Regions from separate parts of the Mesorhizobium sp. WSM4832 genome, predicted to be linked through region 1. Evidence: riboswitches for the same ligand, from Rfam matches in the RefSeq annotation. Region 1 holds a riboswitch; each other region holds the start of a gene.
The links. A riboswitch is a leader RNA that binds a small molecule or an ion and turns the genes downstream of it on or off. The one in region 1 is predicted to bind cobalamin.
Positions count from the first base shown of each region.

Region 2: linked by a shared signal. The riboswitch ahead of AC0L2L_RS08235 (DUF1636 family protein) and the one ahead of metE (5-methyltetrahydropteroyltriglutamate--homocysteine S-methyltransferase) in region 1 are both predicted to bind cobalamin.
Region 3: linked by a shared signal. The riboswitch ahead of bluB (5,6-dimethylbenzimidazole synthase) and the one ahead of metE (5-methyltetrahydropteroyltriglutamate--homocysteine S-methyltransferase) in region 1 are both predicted to bind cobalamin.
Region 4: linked by a shared signal. The riboswitch ahead of AC0L2L_RS01860 (aromatic ring-hydroxylating oxygenase subunit alpha) and the one ahead of metE (5-methyltetrahydropteroyltriglutamate--homocysteine S-methyltransferase) in region 1 are both predicted to bind cobalamin.

Region 1 is NZ_JBVVQH010000035.1:26,697-32,052, reverse strand. It holds gene metE (5-methyltetrahydropteroyltriglutamate--homocysteine S-methyltransferase) at 76-2,406, opposite strand; cobalamin riboswitch at 2,520-2,719, opposite strand; partial or broken gene AC0L2L_RS32225 (cytochrome P450) at 3,009-3,212, opposite strand; gene AC0L2L_RS32220 (prolyl oligopeptidase family serine peptidase) at 4,092-5,356, opposite strand, start outside.
Region 2 is NZ_JBVVQH010000004.1:252,818-258,173, forward strand. It holds gene AC0L2L_RS08220 (NuoB/complex I 20 kDa subunit family protein) at 1-69, opposite strand, end outside; gene AC0L2L_RS08225 (NADH-quinone oxidoreductase subunit A) at 60-425, opposite strand; gene AC0L2L_RS08230 (winged helix-turn-helix domain-containing protein) at 760-1,959, shown strand; cobalamin riboswitch at 1,987-2,191, shown strand; gene AC0L2L_RS08235 (DUF1636 family protein) at 2,233-2,658, shown strand; gene cobW (cobalamin biosynthesis protein CobW) at 2,661-3,713, shown strand; gene cobN (cobaltochelatase subunit CobN) at 3,731-5,356, shown strand, end outside.
Region 3 is NZ_JBVVQH010000007.1:238,599-243,954, reverse strand. It holds gene AC0L2L_RS12860 (MFS transporter) at 1-691, opposite strand, end outside; gene AC0L2L_RS12855 (TetR/AcrR family transcriptional regulator) at 812-1,405, shown strand; gene AC0L2L_RS12850 (hypothetical protein) at 1,638-2,621, shown strand; gene bluB (5,6-dimethylbenzimidazole synthase) at 2,637-3,368, opposite strand; cobalamin riboswitch at 3,411-3,589, opposite strand; gene AC0L2L_RS12840 (histone deacetylase family protein) at 3,704-4,630, shown strand; gene AC0L2L_RS12835 (exodeoxyribonuclease VII small subunit) at 4,634-4,885, shown strand; gene AC0L2L_RS12830 (DUF2277 domain-containing protein) at 4,930-5,196, shown strand; gene AC0L2L_RS12825 (pirin family protein) at 5,205-5,356, shown strand, end outside.
Region 4 is NZ_JBVVQH010000001.1:388,647-394,002, forward strand. It holds gene AC0L2L_RS01850 (ferredoxin reductase) at 1-140, shown strand, start outside; gene AC0L2L_RS01855 (FAD-binding oxidoreductase) at 197-1,291, opposite strand; gene AC0L2L_RS01860 (aromatic ring-hydroxylating oxygenase subunit alpha) at 1,311-2,558, opposite strand; cobalamin riboswitch at 2,667-2,868, opposite strand; gene AC0L2L_RS01865 (DUF680 domain-containing protein) at 3,344-3,550, shown strand; gene AC0L2L_RS01870 (DUF680 domain-containing protein) at 3,620-3,853, shown strand; gene AC0L2L_RS01875 (ABC transporter ATP-binding protein) at 3,927-5,039, opposite strand; gene bglA (beta-galactosidase BglA) at 5,074-5,356, opposite strand, start outside.

The sequences.
Region 1 (5,356 bases):
GGGTGCGCCGGATAGACCCACCTACATTGCCCGGGTGTGGCGTCGCCGCTCATCTCACGCGAGTGACACCGAGCCCTACGCCGTCTGCGCTTTTTCGCGAATTGCGCGTGCCGCAGCCACCATGTTCACCAGGGCAGGGCGGACCTCCTCCCATCTGCGCGTTTTGAGACCGCAGTCGGGATTCACCCATAGTTGGCCATCCAACAATCGATCGCGCGCAAGCATAATGAGGTTGGAAATCTCGCCCACCTCCGGGACCCGCGGCGAGTGAATGTCATAGACGCCAGGACCGATGTCGTTCGGATACTTGAAGGTTCGAAGCGTATCGAGCAGTTCCATCTGCGAGCGCGAGGTTTCAATGGAGATCACGTCGGCATCCATTGCGGCAATCGCGTCCACGATGTCACCGAACTCGGAGTAGCACATATGGGTGTGGATCTGGGTCGCATCGCCGACGGCCGTTGAAGCCAGCCTGAAACATTCGACGGCCCAGTCGAGATAGGTCTCCCAGTCGGCCTCACGAAGCGGCAAGCCCTCGCGCAGTGCGGCTTCGTCGATCTGGATCATCCTGGCGCCGGCCTTTTCGAGGTCGCTCACTTCATCGCGAATGGCAAGCGCGACCTGGCGGCAGACGGCTGAGCGCGGAAGGTCGTCTCGGACGAAGGACCAGTTGAGGATCGTCACCGGGCCGGTAAGCATGCCCTTCACCGGCTTTAGCGTCAGCGACTGGGCATATCGCCACCAGTGTAGTGTCATCGGATTTCGTCGCGACACATCGCCAATGATGATCGGGGGTCGCACAAAGCGTGAGCCATAGCTCTGCACCCATCCGTGTTGTGTGAAGGCGAAGCCGCAGAGCTGCTCGGCGAAATACTGCACCATATCGTTGCGCTCGAATTCGCCGTGGACCAGCACATCGAGTCCGATCTCTTCTTGCCATCGAATGGCGGCTTTTATCTCTTTCTGCAGGAACGCCTCGTAGTCGACGTAACTCAGCTCGCCTTTGGCATGAGCTGCCCGCGCCTTGCGAACCTCGGCTGTTTGCGGGAAGGAGCCGATGGTCGTGGTGGGGAAGGAAGGCAAGCCAAATGTGTCGGCCTGAAGCTTGGAGCGCACGGCGAATGCGCTCTTGCGGCGCGTCATGCCGACCTTGATGCTGGCGACCCGGCCTTCGACGAGCGGATCATGCACCTTCGCGGATGTCGAGCGAACGGCAGCAGCCTCAGCTGATGCCTCCAGTTCGGCGGCGACCGCGTCCTGGCCTTCGGCCAGGGCACGGGCGAGCACGACCAGCTCGCCGGTCTTTTGCGCCGCGAAGGCCAGCCACGACTTCACATCGGCATCGAGGGCCGTTTCCATGTCCAGGTCGATCGGCACATGCAGCATCGAGCAGGACGGGGCGATCTCCACGCGCTCCAGCGGCCAGCCGGCGACGATCGGCTTGATGCGGTCAAATATGGCAGGCAGGTTCGCTCGCCAGACATTGCGGCCGTCGATCAGTCCGAGCGAGAGCACAAGTTCTTTCTGCGCGAGGCGGCCGACCGTCTCCAACTGCTCTGGAGCGCGCACGAGATCGACGTGCAGTCCCGCCACGGGCAGAGAAATTGCGGTCTCGAGATTGTCTCCCAGCGATCCGAAATAGGTAGCGACCATGATCTTCAACTCGGGTGCTGCTTTCGACAGCCGGGAGTAGGCTAATTGGAGCGCATCCCGTTCGTTGGGAATCAGATCGAGCACGAGCGCCGGCTCATCGATCTGCACCCAATCGGCTCCCGCGAGCGTCAGCCTCTGCAGGAGCTCCTCATAGACGGGCAGCAGCCGTGGCAGGAGCGCGATAGGGTTGAAACCTTCCTCAGGTGACTTCGCCAACTTGAGAAAGGTAACCGGTCCAAGCAGGACCGGGCGAGTATGGATGCCGAGCGCCTTGGCCTCGAGGAAATGAACGACCGGTTTCGCCGACGAGAGGGCAAAGCTCTGATCGTCCGTGAGTTCCGGCACAATGTAGTGATAGTTGGTGTCGAACCATTTGGTCATTTCCATCGCGGCAAGGCCATGCCCATTGGCCACATGCTCGTCACCGGCATGTCCACAATCCACCTCCCGACCTTGATTGCCGCGCGCCATGGCGAAATAGATATCGAGTGGGACCTCGCCGTCAGTCCAGGCGTATCGTGCCGGCACCGCGCCAACCATGGCGACTGTGTCGAGCACATGGTCATAAAGCGAGAAATCGTTGGACGGGATTTTCGACACGCTGCGATCGTGCTGCTCCCTCCAGCTAACGGCGCGTAGCGTCTTCGCCGTCGCGAGCAGGTCGGCAGCGGGAGATTTTCCGGACCAGTAGCTTTCAAGCGCGAATTTCAGTTCCCGCCGTCGACCGATGCGAGGCACGCCGAGCGTTGCCACAGGAATTCGTTGAGAGACAGTCATGCCATACCCCGATGGTTGGGGCGGGGACAAGGAACGCGCGAGTAGGCGGCACAAAGCCGAGCTAGCGCGACCACCAGACACCCCGCCCGTGGACGTTGTTCGTCGTGGCAGGTCTCCTGGCTCGCGGGTCAAAGCCTCTGCCCGTCTTCCCGAGGCCGTTCGCCTCAGTGACATCAATGGGCTTGGCTCGCCGCTAACAGTTGCGGGGGCAGCGCCGGCATCCCACCGGCTTCCCTCTTAGCTCCGCTACGGCAGTGCCGCGCGGAGAACCATGACACGCGCACAATCACAGCAGCTTCGCTCCCTGTCAATACATATAACGAGATGTTTATGTGATTATGCGAATTACGCCCATGCGCTGATCGGTCTCTTTCGCCCAAAGCCGCATACGATGCGGTTTCTCATCGGCGCAGGCTCGGAGAGGTCCTTATCCCCATCGGCGACGCCGGATCAGATCGAGGTCCCCGGGCTCAAAGTGTCAAGTCGGGCCAGGTCGTCACGGTCCGCCGGGAATTCCAATAGCGTGTTCCCGCTCGGCTCGCTCAGCGTGCTCGCGCATTCGCTCACCGGCCCCCGAAGACGATGAGCGGAAGCGGGAAGGAGAGGTGGCGCCGAAGGTCGGCGGGCTGGGGCTGGGCCGCCAGCGTCTCGACCAACTGCGCAGCGATCGCCTCGACACTGCTGCGCGAGCAGCTTCACCCTGCGGTTCTTGAAGGCCCCACGATCGTGCGTAACCGGTCGTGCTCGCCACCCGCGCGCGCGACCAGCCACCCCGGTGAACCTGCCGGGCACGCGTTGACGTAGCCCGATCTTTAGTGATCGCCCGCACGCCCGCAGGCGGATCTGCCACGGCGGATTCAATCGAGGCACCCTCCCGCGGGTCGTTCCGGAAGGTCTACCGCAACGGCTTGCTGCCTACCAGCAACAGGACGACGCCCGCTGTGACTCCCCGCGATACGTTCATTGGTTTGTTGCGATAATGTTGTTTCCTTCATCGTTAGACTTCGCTGTGAATAGTTCTGCTGTGCTGATAGCTCTCTCAGAGAACTGGCGCATTCTTCGCAAATATTGCGCGCATTGTTTGCAGCACTCTCACGGATTAAAGACCCGGACTCGCTTCTTCGAAGTTCGCCTTGTCGAGCTGTGGGTCGTTAATGAACGCTATCGGCGTGCCAGCCGATCGCGCTGGCAAGGAAATCGTCGCCCAAGGCGATGAATGTGGCGAGCTCGGGATTGTCCTTGCCGTAGCTGTGCCCGCCTGCGCTGATCCCATAGAAGTAAGCGGGATAGGCACGGTATTAACGTAGCCCGAATATGCCCCCGAGGCGCTCAGGCGGAACTGCCCAGAGCTTGGCTCGCAGATCGGTGTCGTAGACGGGCGCGAGCAATAAGGGGGAGGTGGAGGGGGAGGGTAAGACGCGCAGGGGGCTTTTGGAATCGCGATTGCCTGCTGTGCCAGCAGCATCAGGACGACGGCCGCTGCTACTCCCCGCGCCACATTCATCCGCTTTGTTGCCATGATATTTTTCCTTGCTCTTCAGAATTTTACACTGTGGTGTGAATAGCCCCGTCGATTGATTGAGATCGACAAAGCGCTAGCGCGCATTTGTGCAAACTGTACTCGCATGATTTGCACCTTTGTCGCAGTCCTCGACCTGTACTCAGTCATCCGAAGTTCGCCCTTGTCGAGCGCCCGGTCCTTTATTGAAGCCATCGGCATGCCACCCGATCGCGCTGCGAAGGAAATTGGTGCCAAGACTGATGAGTGCGGCTTGCTCGCGATTGTCCTTGCCGTAGCTGTGCCCGCCGGCGCTGGCCTCGTAGAAGTAAGCGGGATAGCCAAGAGCTTGCAGTTTGGCGGCCATCTTACGCGCATGGCCCGGGTGGACGCGGTCGTCGCGTCTCATGGTGGCGAGCAGAATAGGCGGATAGGGCTGTCCCGGCGTGGCAGTGTGATAGGCCGAGATTTCCTTCAGGAAAGCCCAATCGTCAGCCTTGTCGGGATCGCCATATTCGTCGATCCAGCTCGCGCCCGCCAGGAGTTTGGTGTAGCGGCGCATGTCGATAAGTGGAACCATGCAGAACAGCGCGCCGAAGTGCTCAGGATAGCGGGTAAGCATGTTGGCGATCAGCAGGCCGCCATTTGAGCCGCCCTCGGCGGCAATCCGCCTCGGCAGCGTGATGCCCCTTCGCACGAGATCGGCGGCAACGGCGGCGAAATCGTCATGGGCGAGACGCTTGCCCTCCCTGCGCCCGGCATCGTGCCAGCAGGTGCCGAACTCGCCGCCGCCGCGGATGTTCGCCACCACACACGTGCCGCCGCGCTCGAGCCACAGCTTGCCGAGCGAGGAGTAGTAGCAGGGCAGGAGCGATATGCCGAACCCGCCATAGGCGGAAAGGTGAACCGGGGCATCTCCGTTCCCGTTCGCCGGACCAACCTGCGTATAGGGGATCATCTCCTGATCGATCGAGACTGCCTCGTGGCGCGTGACCACCAGTCCGGATGCGTCGAAAGTCTCCGGGTTGCGCTTCAGGATCACTGGAGCACCGATCGGCGGCGCGGCATTGAGATCGAATAGGAAAAGCTGCCGCGGCGTGATCGGGTCCTGAGCCGAAACGACGACCTCTCCATTGGTCTCGTGAACTGCCGCATCGAGTGACCAGAGCCCAACGGCCCCTTGCGCGGGCACTGTGTCCAGGGCTCGGCGTGTCCATTCCTGCGGGCCTGGGGTGAACACCTCGAAACGCGGAGCGAGGTTCGCCAGGTAGCCGATAATGAGCTTCCTGTCATTCCAGAAGAATGACCGCAGGGAGCGCCTCTGGGCTGGTTCAAACAGGGTACTAAAACGGCGCTCGCCAGCCAGGAAAGCGGAAAGCGAAATGCCGATCAGCGCGTCGGCGCAATAGGTTGTGCCAGCAACCGTCC
Region 2 (5,356 bases), on a different contig from region 1:
GGTGTTGGGGTCGATGATGCCCTTGGGCTTCGGCGCGACGAGGGTGCCTGAACTATCGTTCAATCCCATTCCAGCGCTCCTTTTTTCCATTCATAGGCAAAGCCGATGGTCAGCACCGCCAGGAACACCATCATTGACCAGAAGCCAAGCATGCCGAGCTTGGAGAAGGACACCGCCCATGGAAACAGGAAGGCGACCTCGAGATCGAAGATGATGAACAGGATCGACACCAGATAGAAGCGGATGTCGAATTTCATGCGGGCGTCGTCGAACGAGTTGAACCCGCATTCGTAAGCGGAAAGCTTTTCCGGGTCGGGATTGCGGTAGGCCACCAGGAAGGGGGCGACGATAAGCGCCAGACCAACGACCATCGCCACGGCGATGAACAGGACGATGGGCAGATAGGAACTCAGGAGTGCGCTCATGCGGCGACTTTCCTTCGGCGGGGCAGTTCACTTTGATTACAGCAACGAACTCTAATGCGGAAGCGTGACAGTTTAACCGCTGAACCGTTTTAGGGGGCCTATGCTGCAACGCGGCGAGGGTTAGCGCAGCGGTTTCGGTGACGCAAGTCAAACCTTGTTCAAAATCCGGCCTTGGACGCCATATCGGAAGAAACTGGTCTCATCCGCTCCTGTTTGATTCCCTTCATTTTTTACTCCACTTTTCTCTCCTGACACATCTCCCGCCATTTGCCTGCTAGCATCGCCGGAATCACCGGCTGAAAAGCCAACAAATGATCGGGGCAAAGGCACCTTGATGAAGGAGAAAATCTCGCTCGCCATGGCCAGGCGCATCGCGCTCGGCGCCCAGGGGTTTAACGACCCCCGGCCCGGTGGAGTTCCGGATCGCCGCCACCTTGCGCGCGTGCTTTCGCGAACCGGTCTATTGCAGATCGACTCCGTAAGCGCCGTGGTGCGCGCTCATTATATGCCGCTCTATTCGCGCCTCGGCCCCTACCCGCTTGCGCTGCTCGATAACGCCGCGGTCACGCGCAAGCGCACCGTCTTTGAATATTGGGCGCATGAGGCGTCTTTCCTGCCCGTCGGGACCTATCCCCTGATGCGCTGGCGCATGCAGCGCGCCGAGCAGGGCGACGAGATGTATCTCGGTCTCGCGAAATGGGGTCGTGAACGCAAGGAGATGATCGACGAGATCTATGCGCAGGTCGCCGAACGCGGGCCGATCGCCGCCTCCGATATCGAAGGCCATAAGGGCAATGGCGGCTGGTGGGGCTGGAGCGAGGCCAAGCACGCCTTTGAATGGCTGTTTTGGGCCGGCCGCATCACCACCGCCCACCGGCGCGGCTTCGAACGCTATTACGACCTGCCCGAGCGCGTTTTGCCGCAGGCGGTGCTCGATCTGCCCGTGCCATCGGTCGAGGACGCGCATCGCGAATTGCTGCGCATTTCCGCCCGCGCCCATGGCATCGCGACTTATGGCGACCTGCGCGACTATTTCCGCTTGGCGCCCGGCGATACGAAGGACCGCATCGAGGAATTGGTCGAAACGGGCGAATTGCTGCCGGTGCGCGTCGAAGGTTGGGACAAGACCGCCTATCTCCACAAGGACGCGCGCATCCCGCGCCGTATCGAGGCACGCGCCCTGCTCGCGCCCTTCGATCCGGTCGTCTTCGAACGCACCCGAACGGAGAAACTCTTCGACTTCCGCTATCGCATAGAGATCTACACGCCGGCCGCAAAGCGCCAGTATGGCTACTATGTGCTGCCGTTCCTGCTCGGCGACCGGATCGTCGCGCGCGTCGATCTCAGGGCCGATCGGCCGGCGAGCGTGCTGCGCGTCCATGCCGCCTATGCCGAGGGCGGCGCGCCGCCTGAGACAGCCGCCCAGCTCTTCGACGAGTTGAAGCAGATGCAGGCATGGCTCGGCCTGGAGGCGATCGAAGTCACGCCGGCCGGCGACCTTGGTCCAGCGCTGGCCGACATCGAGATGTCGTAGCCGCGTTGACAGGCACCCAGCCGTAAGCCTAAATCCGCAGCAGACGGTCTTCTCCCGGCAAAGGGAGGAGCCAAGAGGGAATGCGGTGCGGGCAAGAATGCCCAAATCCGCGGCTGTCCCCGCAACTGTAAGCGACGAGCCTCGGCCGAAAACCACTGGGATGTTCCCGGGAAGGCGGCATTCAAGGCGACGACTCGCGAGCCAGGAGACCTGCCGTCTGAGACTTAAAGTATCCGAATGCCCGGCGGGTTTTCCGGGCAAGGAGCCCTGGTTTTGGACAGCAACGGCAGTTTTCCGGCAAACAATGCGGATATTTCAACCGAGCCCGACCCGCTGGCCGGCGTGACCGTCATCGTCTGCTCGTCATGCCGCGACGAGACCGGCTCGGACGCGCACCCGCGCGCCGGTGCCCTGCTGGCCGAAGGCACGCGCCGCGCCGCCTCGGGCGAAAACATCCGCATCCGCACGGTAGAATGCCTCGGCAATTGCAAGCGCCGCCTGAGCGCGGCGCTTCTGCGCGACGGCTGCTGGAGCTATGTCTTCGGCGATCTGGAGGCGACCAGCGGCCCAGACCTCGTCGCCGGCGCAAAACTCTTCGCCACCTCGACCGATGGCCTCATCCCGTGGCGCGGCCGGCCTGAATCCCTCAAGCGCGGCCTCGTTGCCCGTATCCCTCCCCTCGACCTGCTGAAGGACTGACCATGACCGCGCCAGATTCGTCCGCCAACCTCTCCCGTGTTCCCTGTACCGTCGTCACCGGCTTCCTCGGCGCCGGCAAGACGACGCTGATCCGTAACCTGCTCGAAAACGCCAAGGGCAAGCGGCTAGCCATCATCGTCAACGAGTTCGGCGACGTCGGCATCGACGGCGAGATCCTGAAAAGCTGCGGCGTCGACGCCTGCCCGGAGGAAAACATCGTCGAGCTTGCCAATGGCTGCATCTGCTGCACGGTCGCCGACGACTTCGTACCGGCGCTCGACCAGATCCTGTCGCGCACGCCGAGGGTCGACCACATCCTGATCGAGACCTCGGGTCTGGCCCTGCCGAAGCCGCTCGTCCAGGCCTTCCAGTGGCCGACGGTGAAGAGCCGCGTCACGGTCGACGGTGTCATCGCCGTGGTCGACGGCCCGGCGCTGGCCGACGGCCGCGTCGCCTCCGACATGGATGCGCTGCAGGCCCAGCGCGCCGCGGACGGCTCGCTCGACCATGACGATCCGGTCGAGGAGGTGTTCGAGGACCAGATCGCCTGCGCCGACCTGATCATCCTGTCGAAGAGCGACCTGATGGACGCGGCGGGCTCGGCTCGCGCCAACGCCGTCATCGGTAAGCATGTGGCGCGCGCGGTCAAGGTCGTGCCGACCACCCAGGGAAAGGTCGATCCATCCGTGCTGCTCGGCCTCGGGCTCGCCGTCGAGGACGACATCGAGAACCGCAAGACCCACCATGACAACGAGCTCGACCACGAGCATGACGATTTCGATTCCTTCGTCATCGACATCCCGTCGATCTCGAACCCGGACGAACTGGCAAAGCGCGTCGCCACCGCGGCCGAGCAGGAAAACGTGTTGCGCGTCAAAGGTTTCGTCGAAGTCGGCGGCAAGCCGATGCGGCTTCTGCTGCAGGCCGTCGGCCCCCGCGTCAACCACTATTACGACCGCGCCTGGGCGGCTGAGGACGACCGCCGCTCGCGGCTCGTCGTCATCGGCCTCAAGGGGCTGAACCGCCCCGCGATCGAACGTATCCTTGCAGGCTGAGGCCAACACGAACAACGATGCATATCCTCACCACGACATCCGCTTCGCTCGACGATCTCGCCGAGCCGATCGATCTCAGGCAGACGCCTGCGGATATCGTGGCGCTGTCCTTCACCGACAGCGACCTCGCCGGACTGGCCGCCGCCTGGAAAGCCGACGCCGGACGACTGCCCTCGATGCGGCTCGCAGCACTGCGTGATCTCCGCCATCCGATGTCGGTCGACCTGTGGATCGACAGCGTCGCCCGCCACGCCAGGGTCATCCTGGTCCGCATCCTCGGTGGTTATGACTGGTGGCGCTATGGCTGCGACCAGCTGGCGGCGGTGGCGCGCGAGCGCGGCATCGAGCTCGCGCTGTTGCCCGGCGAAAGCCATGACGAGGACCACCGCCTGATTGAAGCTTCGACGCTGCCGCGCGCCGAGTTGGACGCCTTGCTCGGCTATTTCCGCGAAGGCGGCCCGGCCAATATGAGCGCGCTGGTGCAAAGATTGGCGAGGCTGGCGGGGTCGGATGCGGCCGTGGCCGCGCCGGTCGGTGTGCCGAAAGCCGGGTTTTATGAGCCGGGGTTGGGCGTCGTGGAAAAACCAGTCCTATCGAGCGTTGGCGATCCTTCGCCCCCCCCTCTGTCCTGCCGGACATCTCCCCCGCAAGGGGGGAGATCGGCCGGCACCGGGCCTGGCGCTTTTTCTTCATCTGCAGGAAAAGAGCCATCTGCAACATCCGCGATTGGCGAAACCGTCAACGACAGAGCAATCTCCCCCCTTGAGGGGGAGATGTCCGGCAGGACAGAGAGGGGGGCGACCGAACGCGACGCTGGCAACCTCACCCCGGTCATCCCCATCCTCTTCTACCGCTCGATGCTGCTTGCTGCCGACGTGGCGCCCATAGACGCACTGGTGGAGGCGCTGCGCTCGGAAGGCTTGGCACCGGTCCCGATCTTCGTCTCCAGCCTCAAGGACCCAGCATCCCTGGCCTTCGTCGAAAACGCCCTCGCCTCACTGAACCCATCCGCCATCATCACCGCCACGGCCTTCGCCTCCGGAGCGGAACCCGGCGCCGAGACCGTGTTCGACCGCGCCGGCGTGCCGGTCTTCCAGGTGATTGTCGCCACGACAAGGCGCGAGGTTTGGGAAAAGAACAAGCGTGGCCTGGCGCCCGCCGATCTCGCCATGCATGTCGTCCTGCCCGAGCTCGACGGCCGTATCCTTGCCGGTGCGATCTCCTTCAAGGGCGAGGTCGAGACCGATCCGGCGCTGGCCTTCCGCGCCTTCGCCAACCGGCCGGAAGCAGACCGGGTTGCGCAAGTTGCCCGGCGTATCGCGGCGTTTATCCGCTTGCAGCGGACGGCACGGGCCAAGCGCAAGCTGGCAATCCTGATACCGGATTATCCGAGCGCGCCCGGACGGACCGGCTACGCTGTCGGGCTTGATGTGCCGTCGAGCGTGCTCGCCATGTTGCAGGACCTGAAGGAACAGGGCTATGCGGTTGACGGGATTCCGCAATCGCCGCGCGCGTTACTGGATGTGCTGGAGCGCAGCGGCTGCGGGATGGGACTGGAGAACTATCTCGACTTCTCCAAAGACCTGCCGGTAGAGGCTACCGCCGCGGTAGAAGCCGCATGGGGGAAGGCAGAAGAGACAGGT
Region 3 (5,356 bases), on a different contig from region 1:
TGGTGGCGAAGGTCGCGCCGACGAAGATCAGCGCGAAGGTGATGATCTGGACCGGCCGCAGGCGGATCGCAGAACTGGCCGCGCCATGCCCCGCCGGGCGGACGGGCGGCTCGGACGTGCGCTGGAGCAGGAATGCCGCCGAGCCGAGCGCAAGCAGCAATGTGCTGACGACCATGCCGGCTTCGGGAAACAGCGCCGCGCTCAAGCCCACCGACAGCGAGGCGCCGGCGATATAGACCAGTTCGTCAGCGGCCGATTCGAAGGCGAAGGCGGTGTTGAGCTCGGGACGATCGCGAAAGATCTCGGTCCAGCGCGCCCTGACCAGAGCCGGGATGCTGGGCATGGCGGCGGCAAGCAGCGCCGACCCGAACAAGGTCCAGACTGGCCAGTGCTGGTTGGCCGCCACGGTCAATGTCGCGAAGGAAAGCACCGAGACAAGCGTCATCGGCGCGGCCACCGCTGTCTGGCCGCGCCGGTCCACCAGCCGCGACACTTGCGGCGACAGGAAAGCGTTGACCAGCGCATAGGTCGCGGAAACCGCGCCGGCCAGCCAGTATTCGCCATGCGTCTGCGACAGCATCGCCACGATGCCGATCGGCGCCATGGCGATCGGCAACCGCGCGATGAAGGCAGCGGCGGCAAAGCCTTTCGTGCCGGGAGCCCGAAAGATGTCCGAATATGGGTTTCGCATGATCCTGCTCCTCGACAAGGGAAGGCGCTGCGATTACATACGCAGCGTATGAGTGTCAGATAGTTCATACGTTGCGTATGTCAATTGGCATACGATGCGTATGTTAATAGGTCCAGAGCCATGCACAGACCGCGCAAGGAGATGATCGCTGAGACACGCGCCAAGCTGATCGCGGCCGGCCGCCACGCCTTCGGCACGATCGGCTATGCCGAGGCCTCGATGGACGATTTCACCGCTTCGGCCGGCCTGACGCGCGGCGCGCTCTACCATCATTTCGGCGACAAGAAAGGGCTGCTGCAGGCGGTGATCGCCGAAATCGACGGCGAGATGGCCGTGCGTGTCAACGAGGTGGCTTCGAAAGCACCGACCCGCTGGCGGCACTTCGTCGACGAATGCACCACCTATATCGAGATGGCGCTGGAGCCGGAGATCCAGCGCATCATGTTCCGCGACGGCCCGGCCGTGCTCGGCGATCCGGCGCAGTGGCCGAACGCCAACGCCTGCACCGCGTCAATGACGGATCATCTGACCAGGCTGCAGGAGGAAGGCGTCGTCGTTCCCGATTTCGATCCCGAGACCGCCGCGCGGCTTATCAACGGCGCCAGCAGCCAGGCCGCGCAGCGCATCGCCAATTCGAAAGATCCCGAAGCGACGTCGAAGAAGGCGATCGCGGCGTTCAAGCAACTGCTCGAAGGCTTGCGAAAGAAGCTTTGAGGGCACGCTTGGGTAACCAAGCCACCGCGTTGTGCACCGGTTTCGGGCCAGCGCAACCCTGCCGCGATTGACAATCAATGGGGCGAGCGCATCCTTCTGCGCCACCTACTATAGCACCGCGCGTTCTTTGAACGCGCAAAGGACGCTGTAAAAACTTGATTCAGCGCATGATCCTTCTCCGAAAATCGATTCCGATTTTCGGGGTCATGCGCGAGGGTTGGAGAGTCGGGGCATGTGGGACTTCAGCATCGCCAGGTCGGTGTCCATCATGATGCGGACATGGCCGTTCATCGTCTTTCGCATGATCGTCTATTTCGGCATCACGATCGCCTACATCATGGCGACCGGCACGGGCGCCAGCGTCGGCTACGGCGTCGGCCACATCTCGACCGATCCTGACGGCCCGACGTCATTTGCGCTCTGGGGCGGCGTGGTCGGCTTCGGCGTCGTCTCGATCGCCGTCTACTGGATCCGCGAATACATCCTCTACGTGCTCAAGGCCGGCCATATCGCCGTCATGGTGCATTTGATCGACGGCCGTGACGTTCCCGACGGCCAGGGCCAGATCGCCTACGCGAAGGAAGTGGTGACCCAGCGTTTCGCCGAGGCCAACATCCTTTTCGTCGTCGACCAGTTGGTCAAGGGCGCCATCCGCGCCATCACCGGCCTGATCGGCGGCATCGCCGCCTTCCTGCCCATTCCGGGCCTGAGCGGGCTGGTCAGCTTCATCAACACCGTCATCCGCCTGTCGCTGACCTATGTCGACGAGATCATCCTCGGTTACAACATCCGCATCAATTCGAGCTCGCCTTTCGAGACGGCGCGGCAAGGCGTCGTGCTTTACGCGCAGAACGGCAAGCACATGGTCAAGAATGCCGTCTGGCTGGCGGTGATCATGTGGGGCGTGTCCTTCGTCATCTTCCTGTTGATGCTGGCGCCTGCCGCCGCGATCCTTTGGGTCATGCCGGGTCAGCTTGCCGGCTGGGCTTTCGTGCTGGCAATCGTCTTTGCCTGGGCCTTCAAGGCAGCCTTCATCGAGCCTTTTGCGATCGCCTCCCTGATGCAGGTCTATTTCGAAGCCATCGAGGGCCAGGTCCCCAACCCCGAATGGGACGGCCGGCTGGCCGAGGCATCCTCGAAGTTCAGGGAACTGCGCGACAAGGCGCTGGGCTCCGTCGGTGGCGGCTCGCGCTGGGATACGCCCCGGGCCGCTTGATCAGCGGCCGGCCGATCAGGGCTTTGGCGGACAGCCAAGCCTTGCTATCGCCGATTTGAGCGGCGCTTCGCCGGCGCCGCGAAACGTCTCGCTCATCACCAGTTCCGGCAGCGGCAGGCGCTTGCCCCAGCCATGCGCTTCGAGGTCCGGCCTCGGCGCGAAGGCCGAAACGCGGCCGACGCAGAGATAGGCGATCGGCGTGACATGTTCTGGAATTGACAGAAGCTGCTTGAGCGCTTCGGTTTCGATGATGCTGACCCAGCCGACGCCGACGCCTTCGGCTCGCGCCGCCAGCCAGAAATTCTGCACGGCGCAGACGGTGCTGTAGAGGTCCATTTCCGGATTGTGCCAGCGCCCCAGCGGCGAGTCCTTTGATCGCTGCCGGTCGCAGGTGATGCACAGATTGAGAGCAGCTTCGCAGATGCCTTCGAGCTTGAGCTTGCGGTAGAGCGCCTGCCGCTCCGCCTCGATCGCCGGCAGTTCCTGCTCGCGCGCGGCGAGGAACAGGTCGCGCACCTGCCGCCGCCTTGCTGCATCGCGAATGACGATGAAGTTCCACGGCTGCATATAGCCGACCGACGGCGCATGGTGGGCGGCGGTGAGCAAGCGCGCCAGCACACCGTCATCGAGATCGTCCGGGATAAAATGGCTGCGCACGTCGCGCCTGGTGAACATCGCCCGGTAGACGGCGTCGCGCGCAAATTGGTCAAAGTCATCGCCGCTTGCGGCGATCGCTGCTGCCGTCATCGCTTTTCCCCTTGCGACAAGCAGTCACCCGCCTGACCAAGCGGATGACCATGTCTGCCAGGCCGGTCTTCTGGCTCGGGATCGTCCCGCATCCGGCGCCTTCCCGTCATCGACAGTGGCTTTGCCGGCGCGGTCCCCCTCACAGCGTTGGGCACGCCACGGAGTTCAACCGTGTTCCCGATTCTCCCGCGTCGCGGGCACCAGGCAGCGAGGCGACCTTACCGCGAAGCTTGGGCAGCGCCAATGGCGCGGGCGACATGGCAAGGCGCAATTTTCCCCAGCCATTCGGCTTCCAAACATGGTCATCCACGTCGCGGGTGCCTAGATTAGGCGCCATGGCCACCCGTCTCTACACGCACCCGATCTTCCTGGAACACATCACGCCGCCCGGCCACCCCGAGCGGCCCGATCGCCTGCGCGCCATCGAACGCGTGCTGGACGACGAGGCTTTTTCGGCGCTCGACCGCGTCAAGGCGCCGGAAGGTGACGAGGCGACTATCCTTTACGCGCATCCCGAGGACTTCGTCGAACGCGTGCGAGCGGCGATCCCTCAGAGCGGCATCGCCTCGATCGATGCTGACACCAGCGCCAGCCCGAAGAGCTGGCAGGCCGCGGTGACGGCGATCGGCGGCGCCAATGCGGCGGTAGACGACGTCTTCGAGGGCCGCGCCGCCAATGCCTTCGTCGCCGCCCGCCCGCCCGGCCACCATGCCGAAAAGGCGACGGCAATGGGTTTTTGCCTGTTCAATACGGCGGCCATCGCCGCCCGCTATGCGCAGAAGAAGCATCAGGCCGAACGCGTCGCCATCGTCGACTGGGACGTCCACCACGGCAACGGCACGCAGGACATTTTCTGGGACGATCCGTCGGTGCTCTACTGCTCGACGCACCAGATGCCGCTTTACCCGGGCACCGGGGCGAAGAGCGAAACCGGCGCCGGCAACATCGTCAACGCCCCGCTCGCGCCGCAGACCGGCAGCGATCTGTTCCGCGACGCCTTCCTGTCGCGCGTGCTGCCGTCCATCGATGCGTTCGCGCCGGACCTGATCATCATTTCCGCCGGCTTCGACGCGCACCACCGCGACCCGCTCGCCGAGATCAACCTGACCGAGGATGATTTCGACTGGGCGACCGGCCAGCTGATGGAGCGCGCCGGCCGCCACAGCCGCAATAGGCTCGTCAGCCTGCTGGAAGGCGGCTACGATCTGCAGGGACTGGCATTTTCGGTCGCCGCCCATGTCGGGCGGCTGATGAAGGGATAAAGCATGGCTGTCGAAGGCAATGAGGACGTCAAGGCGATGAGCTTCGAACAGGCGCTCGACGCGCTGGAGAAGATCGTCGACGATCTGGAGCGCGGCGACGTCCCGCTCGACCAGTCAATCAAGATCTATGAGCGCGGCGAAGCGCTCAAGGCCCATTGCGACCGGCTGCTGAAGGCGGCCGAGGACAAGGTCGAGAAGATCAGGCTGTCGCGCGACGGCAAGCCGGTTGGAACGGAACCGCTCGACGCGGAATAGTTGACAAAGGGTGGGGCAGAGAAAGCAGGTAAGGAGTTCAAGCCATGTGCCGCAACATCAAGACCTTGGCCAATTTCGAACCGCCGGCGACCAATGACGAAGTGCATGACGCCGCGCTTCAGTTCGTCCGTAAGCTGAGCGGCTCGACCAAGCCGTCCAAACGCAACGAGCATGCCTTCCACCATGCTGTCGAGGCGATTGCCGCCGCGGCGCGCGAGTTGCTGGATTCGCTTGAAACGACACAGGAACCACGCAATCGCGAGGAAGTGGCGGCCAAGGCGAAAGCCAGGTCGGCGCTGCGCTTCGCCTAAGGGACAACATGAGCTTCTTTCCAGGAAACGATCCCGAACCCGGTGACGCCTTCGCCTGCGATCAGATCGAGTTGATGGTCATCCCCAACGCCAAGGATATCGGCGGTTTCGAGGTACGCCGCGCCCTGCCGACGGCGAAACGCCGTCTGGTCGGGCCGTT
Region 4 (5,356 bases), on a different contig from region 1:
AGGCCATCGAGCGGCTGCCGAAGGCGCCGAGGCTTGCCTATGTCTGCGGCTCGAACGCGTTCGTCTCGGCCGCTGCCGAGTCGCTGATCGGTGCCGGCGTTCCGGCAGGGATTATCCGCACCGAGCGTTATGGCGTTTGAACGCCGATTTAAGGCAAGTCGGCGCCATTTCGACCTTTTTGGGATTGATTCGCGGTTCAGGCCTCAATTTCCAGCGCCGACAATGGCTTCGAGCAGCAGGCCAGGATGAAGCCGTCCTCGATCTCGTGGTCGAGGATGCCGCCATTGTGATCCATCGCGACCTCGCCCGCAGCCTTCCTGACCTTGCAGGTTCCGCAAAGGCCGAATTCGCAAGCTGCCGGGATCCTGACACCGGCGGCGCGTGCCGTCTGCAGCACGGTCTGTCCGGCAACGCATTCGGCGTCGACGCCGGAAAGCGAGAAGCGGACGGGCGTCGCCGCGTCGACAGAGACATGTGCGCCATCCGCCGGTGCGAAGGGTGCCGCAATTTCCTCGACAAGCGGCGCGGCGAAGCTCTCCTGATGGTAGCGGCTCATGTCGAAGCCTGAAGCGTCCAGCATCTGGCGCACGGCGCGCATGAAAGGATCGGGACCGCAGCAGAAGATCTCGCGCTCGCGGAAATCGGGCGCCAGCAGCGGCAGCCGGATGGCGTCGATGCGGCCCATATGGCCGAACCAGCCTTCGCGGCTCGACCGCTCCTCGATCATGAAGCCGAGCGAGAGGCCGGGCATGCGGGTGCCGAGCAATTCGAGCTCCCTGCGGAAGATGATCTCCTCGGGCCGCCGCGCGCAATTGACGAAGCCGACATCGGTCCACGGCGCGCAGTCGTTCAGCCAACGCAGCATCGACATCATCGGCGTGACGCCCGAACCGGCCGAAATGAACAGATACTTTGCCGCCGGGTGGCTGTGCAGCGAGAAATCGCCCGCGGGCCCGTAGGCTTTGACGAGCGCCCCCGGCTTCAAATTGTCGAACATCCAGCGTGTGCCGATGCTGCCGCTCTGCGCCTTTACCGTCACCGCGAGCGAGAATGGCCGCGACGGCGACGACGACAGCGTATAGGTGCGCATCAGCGGCCCGTTGGCGGTCGGCAATTCCAGCGTGATGAACTGGCCCGGTCTGTAGCGGAACCAGGTCTGGTTGTCGGAGCGGAAGGCAAAGGTCTTCACGTCGGGCGCCTCGTCGCTGACGCCGATCACCTCCAGCACCTGCAGCCGGTCGTTCCAGGGCGTCATCTCGTCGAGATGGCGGTAGAGGCCGAGTTCGGTCATGGCGTTCATCTCCCAGCCCTCAGGCGACGCTGCGCAGCGTCGGCCGGTCCCGCTCGCCAAGGCGCGGTCCTATGAAGGACGCGTACCAGTCGACGAACTGGATGACGCCGCCCTCGTGCAGCTCCGAATAGGGACCGGGTTCGTAGGCCGGTGACAGGATGCCGAAGGCGTTCTCCTCGACGATGCGGCGGTCCTGGTCGTTGGTCTCGGTCCAGACATGGGTGAGCTCGGCGAGGTCATAGTCGACGCCCTCGACCGCGTCCTTGTGCACCAGCCATTTGGTCGTCACGGCGGTTTCGGTGGCGCTGATCGGCAGCACGCGGAAGGTGACCGCGTGGTCGATGAGGATGTGGTTCCACGTCGTCGGGTAATGGTAGTGCATCAACGTGCCGATACGGTCGGCGCTGACATTGGCCGAGAGATCCTTACGGACCGCGCGCTTGCCGTTCATCGTATAGCTCACCGCATCGCGCAGCAGCGGCGCGCGGGTGGCGCGATACTGGCCAGCCGGATCGATGCGGAAGCGGCTGGGCAGGCCCGCCGCCTCGCATTTCGCCCAATGCGCCTGCATTTCCGGGTCGCTTTCGGCACCGTGCACGCCGGTCACCGTGGGTGCTTCCGGGAAAGTCTTGCAGAGTTCGGGATGATTGCCGGCGCAGTGATAGCACTCGCGGTTGTTCTCCCAGACCAGCTTCCAGTTGCCCTTCTCGATGATGGTCGACTCGAAAGCGATCTTCGCCTCGCTGAGGCGGTGCGGCAGAAGATACGGCTCGATCATGGCGCGCATCGGCGCGAAGCCGGCCGGCTCGCCGGCGAGGCAAATGAAAATGTAGCCGCCGACGCTTTCGCAGGCGACCGGCTTCAGTCCGAACCGGCTCTTGTCGAACCCCTCGGCCATCTGGCGAGCAAAAAGCAGCCGGCCGTCGAGCTCGTAAGTCCACTGATGGTAGGGGCAGACCAGCTTGGCGGCCATGCCCTTGTCGGTGTTGCACACCCGGCTGCCACGATGCCGGCAGGAATTGTGGAAGGCGTTGATCTTGCCCTGCTGGTCGCGCACCAGAACCACCGGATAATCGCCGATCTGCACGGTGACGAAGCTGCCCGGCTTAGGCAGCTCGCAGTCATGGCCAATGAACAGCCAGTCGCGGTACCAGATGAGCTCCATGTCGAGCTTGAAGAAGCCAGGGTCTGTATAGAAGGGCTGCTCCAGCGAGTAGCCCGGCTTGCGGCTCTGCAGGAGCCTCAGCATGTCGTTGCGCGCGTCCATGTCCTGTCCTCATGTCAAGGACTGAACTGGTGGAGATGGAGAAGAACGGCTGCCGCCGACTGACCGGCATGCGCTATCCGCCCCTTGATCGCCCACCGCGATCAGTCGAGTTCAAAAATGTCCCTGGCTGGTTTCCGGGCTCTGGAGTTGCCCTTGCGGGGCGGTCGCGACACCTTCCCAGGCCAAGGCCCAGTGGTCTCCCGTTGCGACTTCACTCCACCACCGTTGCGGGGGCAGCGCCGGATTTCGACCGGCTTCCCAATTCTCCGCCCCGTCACGACGCAGCGGCACCTGAGATGGCCTGATCTAATCACGGAGCAGAGAGCGCCGTCGGCATGAAAGCGACATCGCATCCATGCGGCGCGACACGGGCGGCAAGTGAGTTCGCTTCAGTCTGAATCCTGGCCCCGGAGCCAGTCGAATCGACCGTCGCAATGGGGGGAAATAGTTAACAGTATCAAAAAGTGACTATTAGCAGATCCTAAAATCGAACCGAACGGTTCGTTTCTGTTGACGGTGCGTGCAATAGGGGGTGAACGCTGTCGCTATGACACACTCGGTGAGCCAAGCGGCATATTCATCTAAATAATTGAATTAAAAAGAGAAAAATAGATCGTAGGCATGCTTATGACAATTTCAAGGTGTGGATTCATGGTCCAGCCGGAAAAACTTCGTGATTGGAATCCGGCGGTCGGCTCACCCAAATCAGCGCTGTCCGAACGACGCGATTTCATTCCCAAGACACGCCGCTAGACGGACTGAATAAAAATACTGGAGTAGCAAAAATGAAAAAGATTGTTCTCACTGCCGCGGCCCTTCTGGCAATTTCCGGCAACGCCTTTGCTGGTAGCGACCATTACAACCCGAATGAAGGCAACCAGGCGGCCGCTTCGGTCGACTCGTCCTACACGGCCTCGGTCCGCAAGGCGGAGCCGGCCGCGCAGAACCCCGTTAAGACGGGTGCCGACCACAACCTCTTCGGCAACAACTAACAGCCGATTCAGGACCGGCGGCGGGTGCGCCCGCCGTCTTGGCCCGACAGGAATTCAGGAGTACTGAAAATGAAGAAGATCCTTCTTGCCACCGCGGCCCTGATGGCCGTTTCCACGGCTGCTTTTGCAGGCAGCGACAATTACAACAACAGTGGCGTCAACCAGCCGGCTCCGGCCGTCGACACCACGCGCACCTCGTCGATCCGCGACGACTCGACGGTTTACAAGCTGCTGAACTCGTCGCGTGACGTGCAGAAGTCGGCTCCGCAGGGTGCAGACCGCGACCACTTCGGCAACCGTTAACAGCCGACTGCGATTAAAATAGAAGCGGCGGCCATGGCCGCCGCTTCTTCGTTGCGGCAGGCGCTTTGCGCGCTCAGGCCGCCTTCGCTTCCTCGCGATGCAGCGTGAAGGAGTGGCCGTCCGTGTCGAAGATGTGCAGATCGCCGGCGCCGGCGTTGAGCCGCAGGGTCTCGCCGCGCTTGACCTCGACATTGCCCGGCAGCTTGGTCACCAATGGCAGGTCGGTGCGGCCGATATCGACATAGACAAGCTGAACCTCGCCAAGCTGCTCGATATAGTCCACCTTGCCTTCGAACAGATAGTCCGCGCCGGTGGCGATCGCGAGATCCTCCGGCCGCACGCCGAAGCTGACCGCGGCACCGCTTGCCGAAGCCGGCGTCGCGATCGGCACAGTCGCCTTGCGGCCGCCGACATGGCTGACCACGGTCGGATTGCCGGCCTTCTCGATCTTGGCCGGCAATATGTTCATGGCCGGCGAGCCGATGAACTGGGCCACAAACAGGTTCCCGGGCCGTTTGTACAGCTCCATCGGCGTGCCGACCTGCTCGACGACGCCATCCTTCAGCACCACGATGCGGTCCGCCAGCGTCATCGCCTCGACCTGGTCGTGTGTGACGTAGATCATCGTCGTGTTCGGCATCGATTCCTTGAGCTTGGCGATCTCGATGCGGGTGGCGACGCGAAGTGCTGCGTCGAGGTTCGACAGCGGCTCGTCGAACAGGAACACTTTCGGGTTGCGCACGATGGCGCGGCCGATGGCGACACGCTGGCGCTGGCCGCCCGACATCGCCTTGGGCAGGCGGTCGAGATATTTGGTCAGCTGCAGGATTTCGGCCGCCTGCCGCACCCGCTTGTCGATCTCCGCCTTGCTTTCCTTGCCGATCTTCATCGAGAAGGCCATGTTGTCGTAGACCGTCATATGCGGATAGAGCGCGTATGACTGGAACACCATGGCGATGCCCCGCTTCGACGGCGGCACGTCGTTCACCACCTCGCCGTCGATCTTCAGCTCGCCCGAGGTGATCTCCTCAAGGCCGGCGATCGACCTGAGCAAGGTCGACTTGCCGCAACCCGACGGCCCGACAAAGACGATGAACTCGCCCGATTTGATGTCGAGGTCGATGCCGTGGAGAATGTTGAGGTTGCCGTATGATTTCTTCACCTGGTTGAGCGTGACATCGGCCATGATTTTCTCCTCCCGTTAATCTCTGTCTGCAAGTTCAGTCGATTCGCCCGAACCAGGCGCCGTATCCGCCGAGGCGGACCGGCCCGCTGCCAGTCTGTCCCGAAAAGCCATGTCCGGGCAAGGGTTGCAGCGCGCCTTGGCCAAGATTGACCACGGCGGGCTTGCTGCCGAGGTTGAAAGCGCAGACGATCCGCTCGTTGCCCTCGCGGCGAGTGAAGGCGACGGTGTCGCCATCGCTTTCGATAAAGTCGATGTCGCCCTTGGCCAGCGCCGGATGCTGGCGCCGGAAGGCGAGGAAGCGACGGTAATGCTCGAGC